2 regions of the Streptomyces sp. MMBL 11-1 genome follow, and region 2 is predicted to be linked to the other one. Evidence: riboswitches for the same ligand, from Rfam matches in the RefSeq annotation. Region 2 holds a riboswitch; the other holds the start of a gene.
The links. A riboswitch is a leader RNA that binds a small molecule or an ion and turns the genes downstream of it on or off. The one in region 2 is predicted to bind glycine.
Positions count from the first base shown of each region.

Region 1: linked by a shared signal. The riboswitch ahead of gcvP (aminomethyl-transferring glycine dehydrogenase) and the one ahead of gcvT (glycine cleavage system aminomethyltransferase GcvT) in region 2 are both predicted to bind glycine.

Region 1 covers NZ_CP117709.1:845,465-852,111, reverse strand. Annotated here, with positions in the region: gene PSQ21_RS03490 (MerR family transcriptional regulator) at 1-22, shown strand, start outside; gene PSQ21_RS03485 (DNA polymerase IV) at 139-1,599, shown strand; gene PSQ21_RS03480 (PRC-barrel domain-containing protein) at 1,521-1,892, opposite strand; glycine riboswitch at 2,025-2,122, shown strand; gene gcvP (aminomethyl-transferring glycine dehydrogenase) at 2,315-5,200, shown strand; gene PSQ21_RS03470 (DUF5999 family protein) at 5,304-5,510, opposite strand; gene PSQ21_RS03465 (hypothetical protein) at 5,841-6,425, opposite strand.
Region 2 covers NZ_CP117709.1:5,868,132-5,874,778, reverse strand. Annotated here, with positions in the region: gene PSQ21_RS26290 (ABC transporter substrate-binding protein) at 1-1,223, opposite strand, end outside; gene PSQ21_RS26285 (enhanced serine sensitivity protein SseB C-terminal domain-containing protein) at 1,637-2,464, opposite strand; gene PSQ21_RS26280 (enhanced serine sensitivity protein SseB) at 2,620-3,390, opposite strand; gene PSQ21_RS26275 (AAA family ATPase) at 3,463-4,155, opposite strand; glycine riboswitch at 4,331-4,428, shown strand; gene gcvT (glycine cleavage system aminomethyltransferase GcvT) at 4,603-5,727, shown strand; gene gcvH (glycine cleavage system protein GcvH) at 5,859-6,236, shown strand; gene glyA (serine hydroxymethyltransferase) at 6,256-6,647, shown strand, end outside.

The DNA.
Region 1 (6,647 bases), 5.0 Mb from region 2:
GCGCCGCAACCGCGCCGTCTGAGCACCCGGCCGTGCACGAGCGGCACGCACAGGCACAGGATGACAACGGGACGGTCCGGTACCCCACGGGGGCGCCGGACCGTCCCGTTGTCAGTGCCGTAGGGCAGCATCGACGGTGTGAGACCCGCGCCCACCATCCTGCACCTGGACATGGACGCCTTCTACGCGTCGGCGGAGCAGGCGGCCAAACCGAGCCTGCGCGGCAAGGCGGTCGTGGTGGGCGGCCTCGGACCCCGCGGAGTGGTCGCCACCGCCTCGTACGAGGCCCGGCGCCTGGGTGTGCACTCGGCGATGCCCACCGCGCAGGCCCGGCGGCTCGCGCCGAACGCCGCCTACCTGGTGCCCCGCTTCTCCCTGTACCGGACGGTGAGCGACCAGGTGATGGAGCTCCTGGGGCGGCTGTCGCCCCTGGTGGAGCCGCTCAGCCTGGACGAGGCCTTCGTGGACCTGGAGGCGGGCGGGACGGCGGACGACCCGGCGTCGGCCCGTGCGACGGGAGAAGGGCTGCGGACGGCCATCCGCGCGGTGACGGGCCTCAGCGGGTCCGTCGGACTGGCCGCCTCCAAGATGCTCGCCAAGATCGCCTCCGAGCAGGCCAAGCCCGACGGGCTGCTGCTCATCGAACCGGGTACCGAGCGTGAGCTGCTCGCTCCCATGTCCGTGCGCATCCTGCCGGGGGTCGGCCCGGCCACCGGCGACCACCTCAGACGCGCCGGGATGACCACCGTCCACGACCTGGCCGAGGCGGGCGAGGCGGAGCTCGTACGGCTGGTCGGAAAGGCCCACGGCCACGGGCTCTACCGGATGGCGCTCGGGCTCGACGACCGGCCGGTGGTCGCCGAGCGGGACGCCAAGTCCGTATCGGTGGAGGACACCTTCGACGTGGACCTGCACGACCGGGTGCGGGTGCGGGCCGAGGTGGAGCGGCTGGCCGTCCGGTGCGTGGAGCGGCTGCGCGCCGCCGACCGGTCGGGGCGCACGGTGGTGCTGAAGGTGCGCCGCTACGACTTCTCCACGCTGACCCGCTCCGAGACGCTCAGAGGCCCCACGGACGACCCCACGGTGGTCCGTGAGGCGGCGGGGCGGCTCCTGGAGTCCGTCGACACCACAGGGGGCGTGCGCCTGCTGGGGGTCGGTGTGACGGGGCTGGCCGACTACACCCAGGAGGACCTGTTCGCCCAGGCCGCCGACGCCCGGGAGCTCGCTCAGCGGGCCCGGGAGGAGCACCGGGCGCCGTCCCCGGAGGGCGGCGAGGGGAACGTGCCGGCGGAGCCCGAGCCGGACGGCGCGGAGCTGCTCGCCGCGCGGCGCTGGCCCGCCGGGCACGACGTGCACCACGAGGAGCACGGGCACGGCTGGGTGCAGGGGAGTGGCGTGGGCCGGGTCACCGTCCGGTTCGAGGAACCGTGGAGCGCGCCCGGCCGGGTGCTGACGTTCCGCGTCGATGATCCGCTGCTGCGGCCCGCCGACCCGCTGCCGCTCGTCCGTGACGCGGCGGACTACTCCTCCTGGCCCGCGAGCCTGCCGAAGTCCCGGTCGGGCGCCGGCCCCTCCGGGGGCGGGGAGTCCAGACCGTAATGACGGTAGAGCTGCAGTTCCTGCTCGGGAGAGAGGTGGCGGCCGACGCCGAAGTCCGGCGCGCCCTTGATCAGCGCGCGGTCGAAGGGGACCCGCAGCGCGTCCTCGACGAATTCGCTGGGCTCCAGGGGGACGAAGGCGTCCCTGCTGAACAGGCCGGTGCGGACGGCCGCCCACTCCGGCACGCCCGTCGCGTCGTCGAGATAGACCTCATCCACCGTTCCGATCTTGGCGCCCTTGCGGTCGAATGCCTTGCGGCCGATCAGGCGGCGAGGATCGATATCGGTCTGCACGGTGCCTCCCACTGGTCGCGACTGCTCGGGGTGGACGCTGTCGCTCCACCAGCACCACCCAAGTGCAGATCCGTGGCGTCGGCCACTCGAGGACTCCGGCGCAATGGCCGCTGGTAGGCTGGCAGTGGCTGCTGACCCCGTGCGGGAGAGTCCTCCGGTGAAGAATCCGGAGGCGCCGAAGGAGCAACTCCTCCCCGGAATCTCTCAGGCCCCCGTACCGCACGGACGAGGTCACTCTGGAAAGCAGGGCGATTCCGTGCGGGCGCAGCCCCGGCGGACTCGACCCTCACCGACGGTGAAAGTCGGCACGCCCCCGGGCGGACCGGTGAAGCTCTCAGGTTGAGATGACAGAGGGGGAGGCCGTCCGGGCACCCACGCCGTGGTGCCCCTCGCAGGTCGTGACAGACCAGGAGGCCTCCACCATGACCCCCCGTCGCACTCCGCTCTCCCAGCTGGAACAGGGCATTCCGTTCGAGCAGCGCCACATAGGGCCCGACGCCGGAGCCCAGGCGAAGATGCTCGCCCAGGTCGGCTACGGCTCCCTCGACGAGCTCACCGCCGCCGCGGTGCCCGACGTGATCAAGAGCGCGGAAGCCCTGAACCTTCCCTCGGCGCGCACCGAGGCGGAGGTCCTGGCCGAGCTGCGGTCGCTGGCCGACCGCAACGAGGTGCTGGCCCCGATGATCGGCCTCGGCTACTACGGCACCTTCACGCCGCCCGTCATCCTGCGCAACGTCATGGAGAACCCCGCTTGGTACACGGCCTACACGCCGTACCAGCCGGAGATCTCCCAGGGCCGGCTCGAAGCGCTCCTGAACTTCCAGACGATGGTCGCCGAGCTGACCGGGCTGCCCACCTCCGGCGCCTCGCTACTCGACGAGGGCACCGCGGCCGCCGAGGCGATGGCCCTGTCCCGGCGTGTCGGCAAGGTCAAGAAGGGTGTCTTCCTGGTCGACGCCGACACGCTGCCGCAGACCGTCGCGGTGATCGAGACCCGCGCCGAGCCCGCCGGTGTCGAGGTCGTCGTCGCCGACCTGAGCGACGGCATCCCCGCCGAGATCGCCGAGCGCGGCGTCTTCGGTGTGCTGCTCCAGTACCCGGGCGCCTCCGGTGCCGTGCGCGTCATCGAGCCCGTCATCGAGCAGGCCCACGGCCTCGGCGCGATCGTCACCGTCGCCGCCGACCTGCTGGCCCTCACCCTGCTCACCTCGCCCGGCGCCCTCGGCGCGGACATCGCGGTCGGCACCACCCAGCGCTTCGGCGTCCCGATGGGCTTCGGTGGTCCGCACGCCGGCTTCATGGCGGTCCGCGAGAAGTTCGCCCGCTCCCTGCCCGGCCGCCTCGTCGGCGTCTCCGTCGACGCGGACGGCAACAAGGCCTACCGGCTGGCCCTCCAGACCCGCGAGCAGCACATCCGCCGCGAGAAGGCCACCAGCAACATCTGCACCGCGCAGGTCCTGCTCGCCGTCATGGCCGGCATGTACGCGGTCTACCACGGCCCCGACGGGCTGCGGACGATCGCCCGGCGCACCCACCGCTTCGCCGCGATCCTGGCCGACGGCCTGCGGAACGCCGGGGCCGACGTCGTGCACGGCGCGTTCTTCGACACCCTGACCGTACGGGTCCCCGGAAAGGCCGCGGACGTCGTCGCGGACGCCAGGGAGCGCGGGGTCAACCTCCGCCTCGTCGACGCCGACCAGGTCTCCATCGCCTGCGACGAGACCACCACCCGTGCGCAGATCTCCGCCGTCTGGGCCGCCTTCGGCGCCGATGGCGACATCGAGGCGCTGGACGCGACGGTCGCCGACGCGCTGCCCGAGGGGCTCCTGCGCTCCGACGAGATCCTGACGCACCCGGTCTTCCACCAGCACCGTTCCGAGACCGCGATGCTGCGCTACCTGCGCAAGCTCGCCGACCGCGACTACGCGCTGGACCGCGGCATGATCCCGCTCGGCTCCTGCACCATGAAGCTGAACGCGACCGCCGAGATGGAGTCGATCACCTGGCCCGAGTTCGGCGCGCTGCACCCCTTCGCCCCGGCCGAGCAGGCGCAGGGCTTCCTCACCCTCATCCGTGAGCTGGAGGAGCGGCTCGCCGAGGTCACCGGCTACGACGCGGTGTCCATCCAGCCCAACGCGGGCTCCCAGGGCGAGTTCGCGGGCCTGCTGGCCGTCCGCGCGTACCACCGGGCCAACGGCGACGACCAGCGCACCGTCTGCCTCATCCCGTCCTCCGCGCACGGCACCAACGCCGCCAGCGCCGTCATGGCGGGCATGAAGGTCGTCGTGGTGAAGACCGCCGACGACGGCGAGGTCGACATCGCGGACCTGCGCGCCAAGATCGAGCAGTACCGTGACGAGCTGGCCGTGCTCATGATCACCTACCCGTCCACGCACGGGGTGTTCGAGGAGCACGTCGCCGACATCTGCGGCGAGGTGCACGACGCCGGCGGCCAGGTCTACGTCGACGGCGCCAACCTCAACGCGCTCGTCGGGCTCGCCAAGCCCGGCAAGTTCGGCGGCGACGTCTCGCACCTGAACCTGCACAAGACCTTCTGCATCCCGCACGGCGGCGGTGGCCCCGGCGTCGGCCCGGTCGGCGTCCGCGCGCACCTCGCCCCGTACCTCCCCAACCACCCCCTCCAGCCCGCCGCGGGCCCGGAGACCGGGGTGGGCCCGATCTCGGCCGCCCCGTGGGGCTCGGCGGGCATTCTGCCGATCTCGTGGGCGTACGTCCGTCTGATGGGCGGCGAGGGCCTCAAGCGGGCCACGCAGGTCGCCGTGCTGGCCGCGAACTACATCGCCAAGCGCCTGGAGCCGCACTTCCCGATCCTCTACAACGGCCCGGCCGGTCTGGTCGCGCACGAGTGCATCGTGGACCTGCGCCCGATCTCCAAGGCGACCGGCGTCTCCATCGACGATGTGGCCAAGCGGCTGATCGACTACGGCTTCCACTCGCCGACCATGTCGTTCCCGGTGGCCGGCACGCTGATGATCGAGCCGACGGAGAGCGAGGACCTCGCGGAGCTCGACCGGTTCTGCGACACCATGATCGCGATCCGGGCCGAGATCGAGAAGGTCGCGACGGGGGAGTGGAGCGAGGACGACAACCCGCTGTCCAACGCCCCGCACACCGCGGCCGCGCTCGGCGGCGACTGGGAGCACGGCTACAGCCGCGAGGAGGCCGTCTTCCCGGCCGGTGTGTCCGCCGCGGACAAGTACTGGCCGCCGGTGCGTCGCATCGACGGGGCCTTCGGCGACCGGAACCTGGTCTGCTCCTGCCCCCCGCTGGACGCGTACGACGACTGAAGCCGCCTGTCGTAGGGCGTGTGCCGTGAGCGGCGCACGCCGGACATGCGTCGGGGCCGGTACGGAGTTCTCTCCGGGCCGGCCCCTGTTCGTCGGACCGTCCTCAGGCGGCCTTCACCACGCGGCCGGCTGCCAGGGGCCGGTGCGGGGCGATGATCTGCCCGTCGGGCAGCAGCTCGCCGGTGTCCTCGAAGAGCAGGACGCCGTTGCACAGGAGACTCCACCCCTGTTCGGGGTGGTGGGCCGTCAGGCGGGCGGCCTCCCGGTCGGGTGAATCGGCGGTGGGGCAGGGTGGCTGGTGCTGGCACATGGATGCGTTCTTTCGCTGCGTCGAGTCGAGTGTCCTGCGGCTGGATGAGTCGTTCATGGCCGCCCCCGTATCAGTCGGTCCGGTCCCAGTGTTGCCCTCCGGGGAAGATTCCGCAGGTATTTCGCCACAGCACCCGTACTCCTCTCATGACGCGTCACCCGCGCGGACGGTTCACCGCAACTGCACTGTCCCTTTGGGTGGTTCGGGGTGGCCGGATGGGGCTAGTCCGAGTGGGCAGCACACCGCCCCCGCAGCGACCGCTGCCCCGCCCGGTGTCCGGGCGGGGCAGTCCGAGGCCGCCGCGGGGGCGGTGTGCCGGGGCGGCGCCGGTCACGCCGAGCTGAGGAGCGGGCCGGGGGCCACGCGCAGCGAGATGACGGGCAGCAGATCGGCGACCCGGTGGGGGCGGTGGGCGGCGATGCCCGGCGGGGCCGGAGCCAGGGGCACCAGGACGTCCGTCGGTGCGAGCACTCCGGCCGCGGGATCGGCGTCGGTGTCGCCGTGCAGCCAGAGGGTGAGCATGTACAGCTCCGGGATGGACAGCAGCCGCGCCTGACAGGCGGTGGCCGACGCCTCCGCCTGCCCGAGAGCCAGCTCGGTCGAGGCGAGGTAGGGCCCCTCGAAGAAGTGCGAGAACGTCCAGCCGTCGGGCGTGAGCACGGTGTCCGCCGCGGCGACCGCGCGGCCCTCGCTCCGGATCAGGAAACGCCAGGCCGCGAGGCGTGTCAGGGGCGCTGTCCCGGCGGGCGCGATCCGGTCCAGCACATGCACGGGAAGCGGTGGTTCGGGGCTCAGCGGTCCCTGGACGGACCGGAGAGCGGAGGTGCGGGCCTCGCGGACGGCGGTGGGAGAACCGAGGGCCGCGAGAACACTGCGCAGGGCGGGCGCGGGAGCCGGGGGAACATGCAGCGGCATAGTGGGTCGCCTCTCACTTCGGAGACACGGTGACGCTTGGGCGGGTGCAGACGGCGCTGTCGGCATGTGGGCCGGAGACGGCCGGGACGGGCGAGTCGTATCAACTCTCTGCCTCGTTGAGCGGAGTTTATATGACGCGTGTTCACACAGTGTTTCCACTAGCGGTCGGAGATATGTCGCGCAAGGCGTCATCCGGCCTTCGAATGGTGGTATTCCTGGTGA
Region 2 (6,647 bases):
CGGGTGACCTCGGTCGGGTAGCAGAAGTCGATGGTGAGCTTCTCCTCACCGGCCTGCTTGAGGAGGTCCTTCGCCTTGGCGGTGTCGAACGGGTACGTCTTCACCTTGTCCGAGTAGCCGGCGACCGTGTCGGGCATGAACTGGGTCGCGACCTTGCCGCCCTCGGGCAGCTGGGTGTTGACGAGGTTCTCGCGGTCGATGGCGTGCGTGATCGCCTGACGGACCTCGGGCTTCTTCAGCGCCGGGTTCGCCGACTGGCTCATGCCGAGGTAGAAGATGTTGAAGACGTCACGGGTCGGGACCTCGTAACCCTCCTTCTCCAGCGTCGTCACATCGGCCGGCGCGACCAGGTCGTAGCCGTCGATGTCACCCGCCTGGAGCGCCTGGCGGCGGGTCTCCTCGGTGGAGATGGTGCGGAAGACCAGGTTCTTCACCTTGGCCTTGTCGCCCCAGTAGCCGTCGAAGCGCGTGAGGGAGACTTCCTTGTTCCCCTTGTTCCACTTCGTGATCTTGTACGGGCCGGTGCCGGCGACCGTGCCGGCCTCCTGGCTGTACTTGGGGTACGTGATCGCGTCGCCCTTGGCGGTCGCGTCCTGCTTCTCGTACTCCTTGATGGCCTTCGGCGAGTGGATCGCCAGCGCCTGGAGGGAGAACCCGCCCGGCAGGTTCGCCGAGGGCTCGTTCACCTCGATGACGGCCGTGTTGTCGTCCTTGGCGGTGCAGGACTTGTAGTTGGGCTTGGGCGCCTCGGCGTCCTCGTTCTTCGCGAACCCGCCCATGACGGTCTGCCAGTAGTAGGAGACCGCGCTGGACTGGTACGTGCCCTTCCAGTTGAACCAGTGGTCGTAGTTCGCGCAGACCGCGGCGGCGTTGAACGCCTCGCCGTCGTGGAACTTCACGCCCTGGCGCAGGTTGAACGTCCAGACCTTGCCGGCCGGGTCGCTCGACCACTTCTCGGCGAGGCCGCCGACGAGCTTGCTCCCACCGGACTCGTGCTCCAGGAGCGCCTCGAAGGCCTGACTGGTGACGCGGAACGTCTCACCGTCGCTCGCGAGGGCCGGGTCGAGGGAACCGGGGTCACCGGCTCCGGCGAAGACGAAGGTGTCCTTGTCGCCCCCCTTGGAGCCGCCTTCGTCCCGCTCGCTGGAACAGCCCGTGGCGATCAGACCGACAGCGACCGCTGTCGTGATCGCCCGGACAGCCCGGGACTTGAATATTCGCATGGGTCCACCCCTGGTTCGCCATGTGGTGAGGTTTGATGGCCGCACACTACAGACGGTGCCCACCGCAAGAGAACAGTCCGGATAGCGGTGAGACCTAGTCGAGACCCGGACAGTTAACAAACCGTCCAGTTCCGGGACATCCTCGCGCGGGAAGTTAACAAGCCGGACATGAAGGGGTGTTCGACGGAGGGTGACCGGAGGCGGCGAGGCGCGCCGACGGCACCGCGCCGGTCGTCGGGGTGAACCGGCCCGCGTCGGCTTGGCCCCGGGCGCGCGGAGGTCACGTGCGAGGCGAGGGCCGGCGGGAGCGACCGGGGCTCCGCCCCGGGCGCGCGGAGGTCGCCCGCCCGAACGCCACCGAGGAGCCCTGAACGGGGCCGACCGCGGTGCCCGGCCGGCCGTCTCTTCGGGGCTCAGCGGGGCTGGGGCGGGTATCCGTATCCGGGGGCGGCGATGGGCGGCGGGCCGGCGGGGGCGTGCGCCTCGCGGTCGTAGAACGGACGGGCGTTCGCGCGCAGCCACATGCCGACCGGGTCGTACTCGTCGGACAGGGCGACGGTGGAGACGGGGAGCCCCTCGGGGACCGCGCCGACCGACTGCCGCATCATCTCGCGCACCGATTCGACGGAGGCGCGGCCGGTGTCGTAGAGGTCGAGGCCGATCGCGAGATACGGGACGCCGACCGCGGGGTGCACCCAGGCGCGGCGCAGGGAGCGGATCGCGGGGGTGCGGTGGGCGTTCTGGCTGAGCAGGGCGTAGAACTGCGGGAGTTCGATGGCGGGTTCGCTCAGCCGGAGCGGTCCGGCGGGCAGCCGGTCCAGGCCGGTGGCGATGCGCCGCAGGTCGAGCCAGGGGATGCCGACGCCGCCGCCGGGGGCGTGCGGGTTGAGCCAGATGCCCCAGCGGTCGGGGAACAGGGAGCGGGCGATGTCGCGTCCGGTGACCAGCTCGTGGGCCCGGTTCCAGCCACTGGCGGACAGCTCCTGGGCGGAGGTGACGCAGGGGGCGTAACCCAGGCCGTCGATCTCCATGTTCCCGTACTGGGCGTCCGGTGAGCCGGCCGTGCCGTGCCAGAGCAGCATCCAGATCCGGCCCTCGGCGACCGCGGCGAGCAGCGCCTCGTAGGCGTCGTAACGCCCGGGGGTCACCTGGCGCAGCAGGTGCTCGACCGTCCCCGGGGAACCCGGCACCGCTCGATCGGGGAAGGCCCCACTGGCCGCCGCGGTGCCTGACGCACTCACTCTGGGTTCCGCCCCTCGTCGATCCGTCGCGTTCGCGCCACCGCTCCCGGGCACACGGGAGCGACCACGCCATCAAACCAGCTTATGCGCCACTTCTGACACCGACTTGACGCCACGGTCCGGCGGCGCTGTCACCCGGCCGCCCTCCGCTGCCGTCAGTGGCCCTCGCGCCGGTAGAACGGGCGCACTTTCTCCCGCATCCAGTCGCCGACGAGGTCCTCCGCCACGTCGAGCAGGACCAGATTGACCGGCCAGGGCACCTCGACCCGGCCGAGCGCGCGGCCGATGGCGTCCATGGGCGCGCTCTGTCCCGCGCCGTCCCGGGTGGCGAACTCGACGCCGACGAAGAGGACCGGGTCGCCGCCCTCGATGCTGGCCAGGGCCCGGCGGGCGGTGCTCACCACTCCGGCGGCCTCGAACTCCTCGGACACGGCGGTGAGGAAGTCCACCGGGTCGTGCTGCCAGTCCGGCTCGAACAGCCGGACCCGGCCGCCGGTGGCGGGCCCGTCCAGCGCGGTGCGGCCGGCCCGGCAGAGCTCGGCGACGGCGGGCGGCGGAAGTGGTACGCCGACCGCGCCGCCCGGGTTCACGGCGATGCCGACCTGCGGGGGCAGGCCCCGGGCGAAGTCGCGGGCGGGCGCGACGGTGAAGGACATGTGGCCCCCGACGCAGTTGAGGAACTGGGCCTCGGAGCTGAAGACGGGGACGAAGGCCGCGCCGTCGATCTCCATCATCGGCAGGTCGAGGTCGGCGCTCGCGGGGCTGCCGCCGTTCGGCAGCGGCACCCAGACGGAGCTGCGGCCGAGCACCTCGACGAGGCGGCCGCCCGCGTCGGGGACGCCGAGCGAGGCCGTCAGTACCTCTTCGAGCTCGTTGGCGGGCCACCCCTGCTGGGGGTGCGCCGGTGCGGGTGCCGGAATGTCCACTGCCTCTGTGCCCTCTCTCCACCGCCTCGGCCGCGCCTCGGCGGCCCTCTGCTCCGGCCAGCACCTTAACCGTCACTGGACGGTGGAAGCCTCGGCGGCGGTGAAGGAGATACGGCCGAGCGCCCCCGCGGCCCCGCGGTCCAGCAGCACCGCGGAGGTGCAGCCGGCGGGCAGCAGGCCCTGTTCGGTGTCGCGGAGCAGCCGGGCGACCGCGTGCCGGTGGCGGGCGAAGGCGTAGCCGGAGACCCCGCGCCCACGCTCGCGCTGCCCCTGCCGGGCCACCTCGGGCGTCACGTCGAGCAGGATCAGATGGAGGGTGCGGCCCCGGCTCACGGCGTGCCGGGCGAGCCAGCGGCGTACCCAGGTCTGGGTGCCGCAGTCGTGCACCACGACGGATTCACCGGAGCGCAGGGCGCTCCAGAGGCCGAGGTAGTGCGCGGCGCGGACCAGGGGGCGGTAGAGGGCGTAGGGAAGTAAGCGGGGCAGGGCGGCGGCCCAGCTGTCGCGGGTGTTCTGGGAGTCGATGGCGCGGCCCCGCACGGTCCGCCGGATGAGCGTCGACTTCCCGCTGCCGGGCAGTCCGGAGACCACGACGACGTCACCGGCGGTGAAATCGAGGCCGTACGGCCCACAGTCGGTGCGCCCGCGCAGGTCACGTACCACCGGCGCGCCCTCCGTCAGCAGCTCCCGTACGGGAGCCGCGGGCTGTGCGGGCATCGCGCCGCGCGCGACCCCCGCGGTCGGTGCCGACCGCTGCAACGTCATCGCCCATCCCCCTGCCGTCGTGTCCCCCACGCCTGCCCCTGAAGTGTAAAGAAAAGGCAATGCGGCACAACCGGCTCCGGGCCTGTTGCGGCCGTCTTCACCTGCAGGGGGGCCTGACCCCCCACTCTCCCCCCATGCATGCGATGATGACCCCGCCAACTGCATACCGGCCGTTCGAATCCGCGCGGGAGAGTTCCGGCCACAGTGTGAGCCGGGCGCCGAAGGAGCAAGATCCTCCCTTGAATCTCTCAGGCCCCGTACCGCGTGGATGAGGCAGATCTGAAAAGCGAGCCGTTCCGCGGCTCCACCCAAGGTGCAAGCCGAGCCCCCTGATCCGGGGTGCCCTCCAGGGGCATACCCCGTCGGGGGCTATCGGCGAACCTCTCAGGTTCCGATGACAGATGGGGGGGATTCGTCCTGACGTCGTCATGCCCTGGAGCCGTATCCATGAGCACTGCCCCCCGTCTCACCGCCCTCGACACGCTGCACCGCTCGCTCGGCGCCACCATGACCGACTTCGCCGGCTGGGACATGCCCCTGCGGTACGCCAGCGAGCGCGACGAGCACAACGCCGTACGCACCCACGCCGGTCTCTTCGACCTGTCGCACATGGGCGAGATCACCGTCACCGGGCCCGAGGCCGCCGCCTTCCTGAGCTACGCGCTGGTCGGCAACATCGCCACCGTCGGCAACGGCCGGGCCCGCTACACGATGATCGTCCAGGAGGACGGCGGGATCGTGGACGACCTGATCGTCTACCGCCTGGGCGAGACGGAGGCCCCCGAGTACATGGTCGTCGCCAACGCGGGCAACGCGCAGATCGTGCTGGACGCGCTGACCGCCCGCGTCGGGGGCTTCGACGCCGAGGTGCGCGACGACCGGGACGCGTACGCGCTGCTCGCGGTCCAGGGCCCCGAGTCGCCCGCCATCATGAAGGCCGTCACCGACGCCGACCTGGACGGGCTGAAGTACTACGCGGGCCTGCCGGGCACGGTCGCCGGGGTCCCGGCGCTCATCGCCCGCACCGGCTACACCGGTGAGGACGGCTTCGAGCTGTTCGTCGCGCCCGAGCACGCCGAGCGGCTGTGGCGGGCGCTGACCGAGGCCGGCTCCCCGCACGGCCTGATCCCCTGCGGGCTCTCCTGCCGGGACACGCTGCGCCTGGAGGCGGGCATGCCGCTGTACGGACACGAGCTGACGACCGCGCTCACCCCGTTCGACGCGGGCCTGGGCCGGGTCGTGAAGTTCGAGAAGGAGGGCGACTTCGTCGGGCGCGAGGCTCTGACGGCCGCCGCCGAGCGCGCCGAGACCGCCCCGCCGCGCAAGCTGGTGGGCCTGATCGCCGAGGGCCGCCGGGTCCCGCGCGCGGGCTTCCCCGTCGTCGCCGACGGCAAGGTGATCGGCGAGGTCACCTCCGGCGCCCCCTCCCCGACCCTGGGCAAGCCGATCGCCATGGCCTACGTGGACGCGGCCTTCGCCGCCCCGGGCACCGAGGGCGTGGGCGTCGACATCCGCGGCACGCACGAGCCGTACGAGGTCGTCGCGCTGCCGTTCTACAAGCGCCAGAAGTGATGTTCCGGAAGGACCGGGACTCCCCGGGCCCTTCCGGCCGCGCGCAGACGTCACGGAAGTGACGTACCTCCATCTCACACCGTAAGACCACCGTTCATCAGCACTCCCCCGCGTACAGGAGAATTCAGGTCATGAGCAACCCCCAGCAGCTGCGGTACAGCAAGGAGCACGAGTGGCTGTCGGCCCTCGAGGACGGCGTGGCCACCATCGGCATCACGGAGTACGCGGCCAACGCGCTCGGTGACGTCGTCTACGCCCAGCTCCCGGAGGTCGGTGACACGGTGACCGCGGGCGAGACCTGCGGCGAACTGGAGTCGACCAAGTCCGTCAGCGACCTGTACTCGCCGGTGACCGGTGAGGTGACGGCGGCCAACCAGGACGTCGTGAACGACCCCTCGCTGGTGAACTCCGCTCCCTTCGAGGGCGGCTGGCTGTTCAAGGTGCGCGTCGCGGAGGAGCCGGCCGACCTGCTCTCCGCCGACGAGTACACCGCGTTCTCCGGCAACTGAGACCTTAAGGGACCCCCTGATGTCGCTTCTGAACTCCTCCCTCCACGAGCTGGACCCGGACGTCGCCGCCGCCGTCGACGCCGAGCTCCACCGTCAGCAGTCCACCCTCGAAATGATCGCCTCGGAGAACTTCGCTCCGGTCGCCGTCATGGAGGCACAGGGCTCCGTCCTCACCAACAAGTACGCCGAGGGCTACCCGGGCCGCCGCTACTACGGCGGCTGTGAGCACGTCGACGTCGTCGAGCAGATCGCGATCGACCGGATCAAGGCCCTGTTCGGCGCCGAGGCCGCGAACGTGCAGCCGCACTCCGGCGCCCAGGCGAACGCCGCCGCGATGTTCGCGCTGCTGAAGCCGGGCGACACGATCATGGGCCTGAACCTGGCCCACGGCGGTCACCTGACCCACGGCAT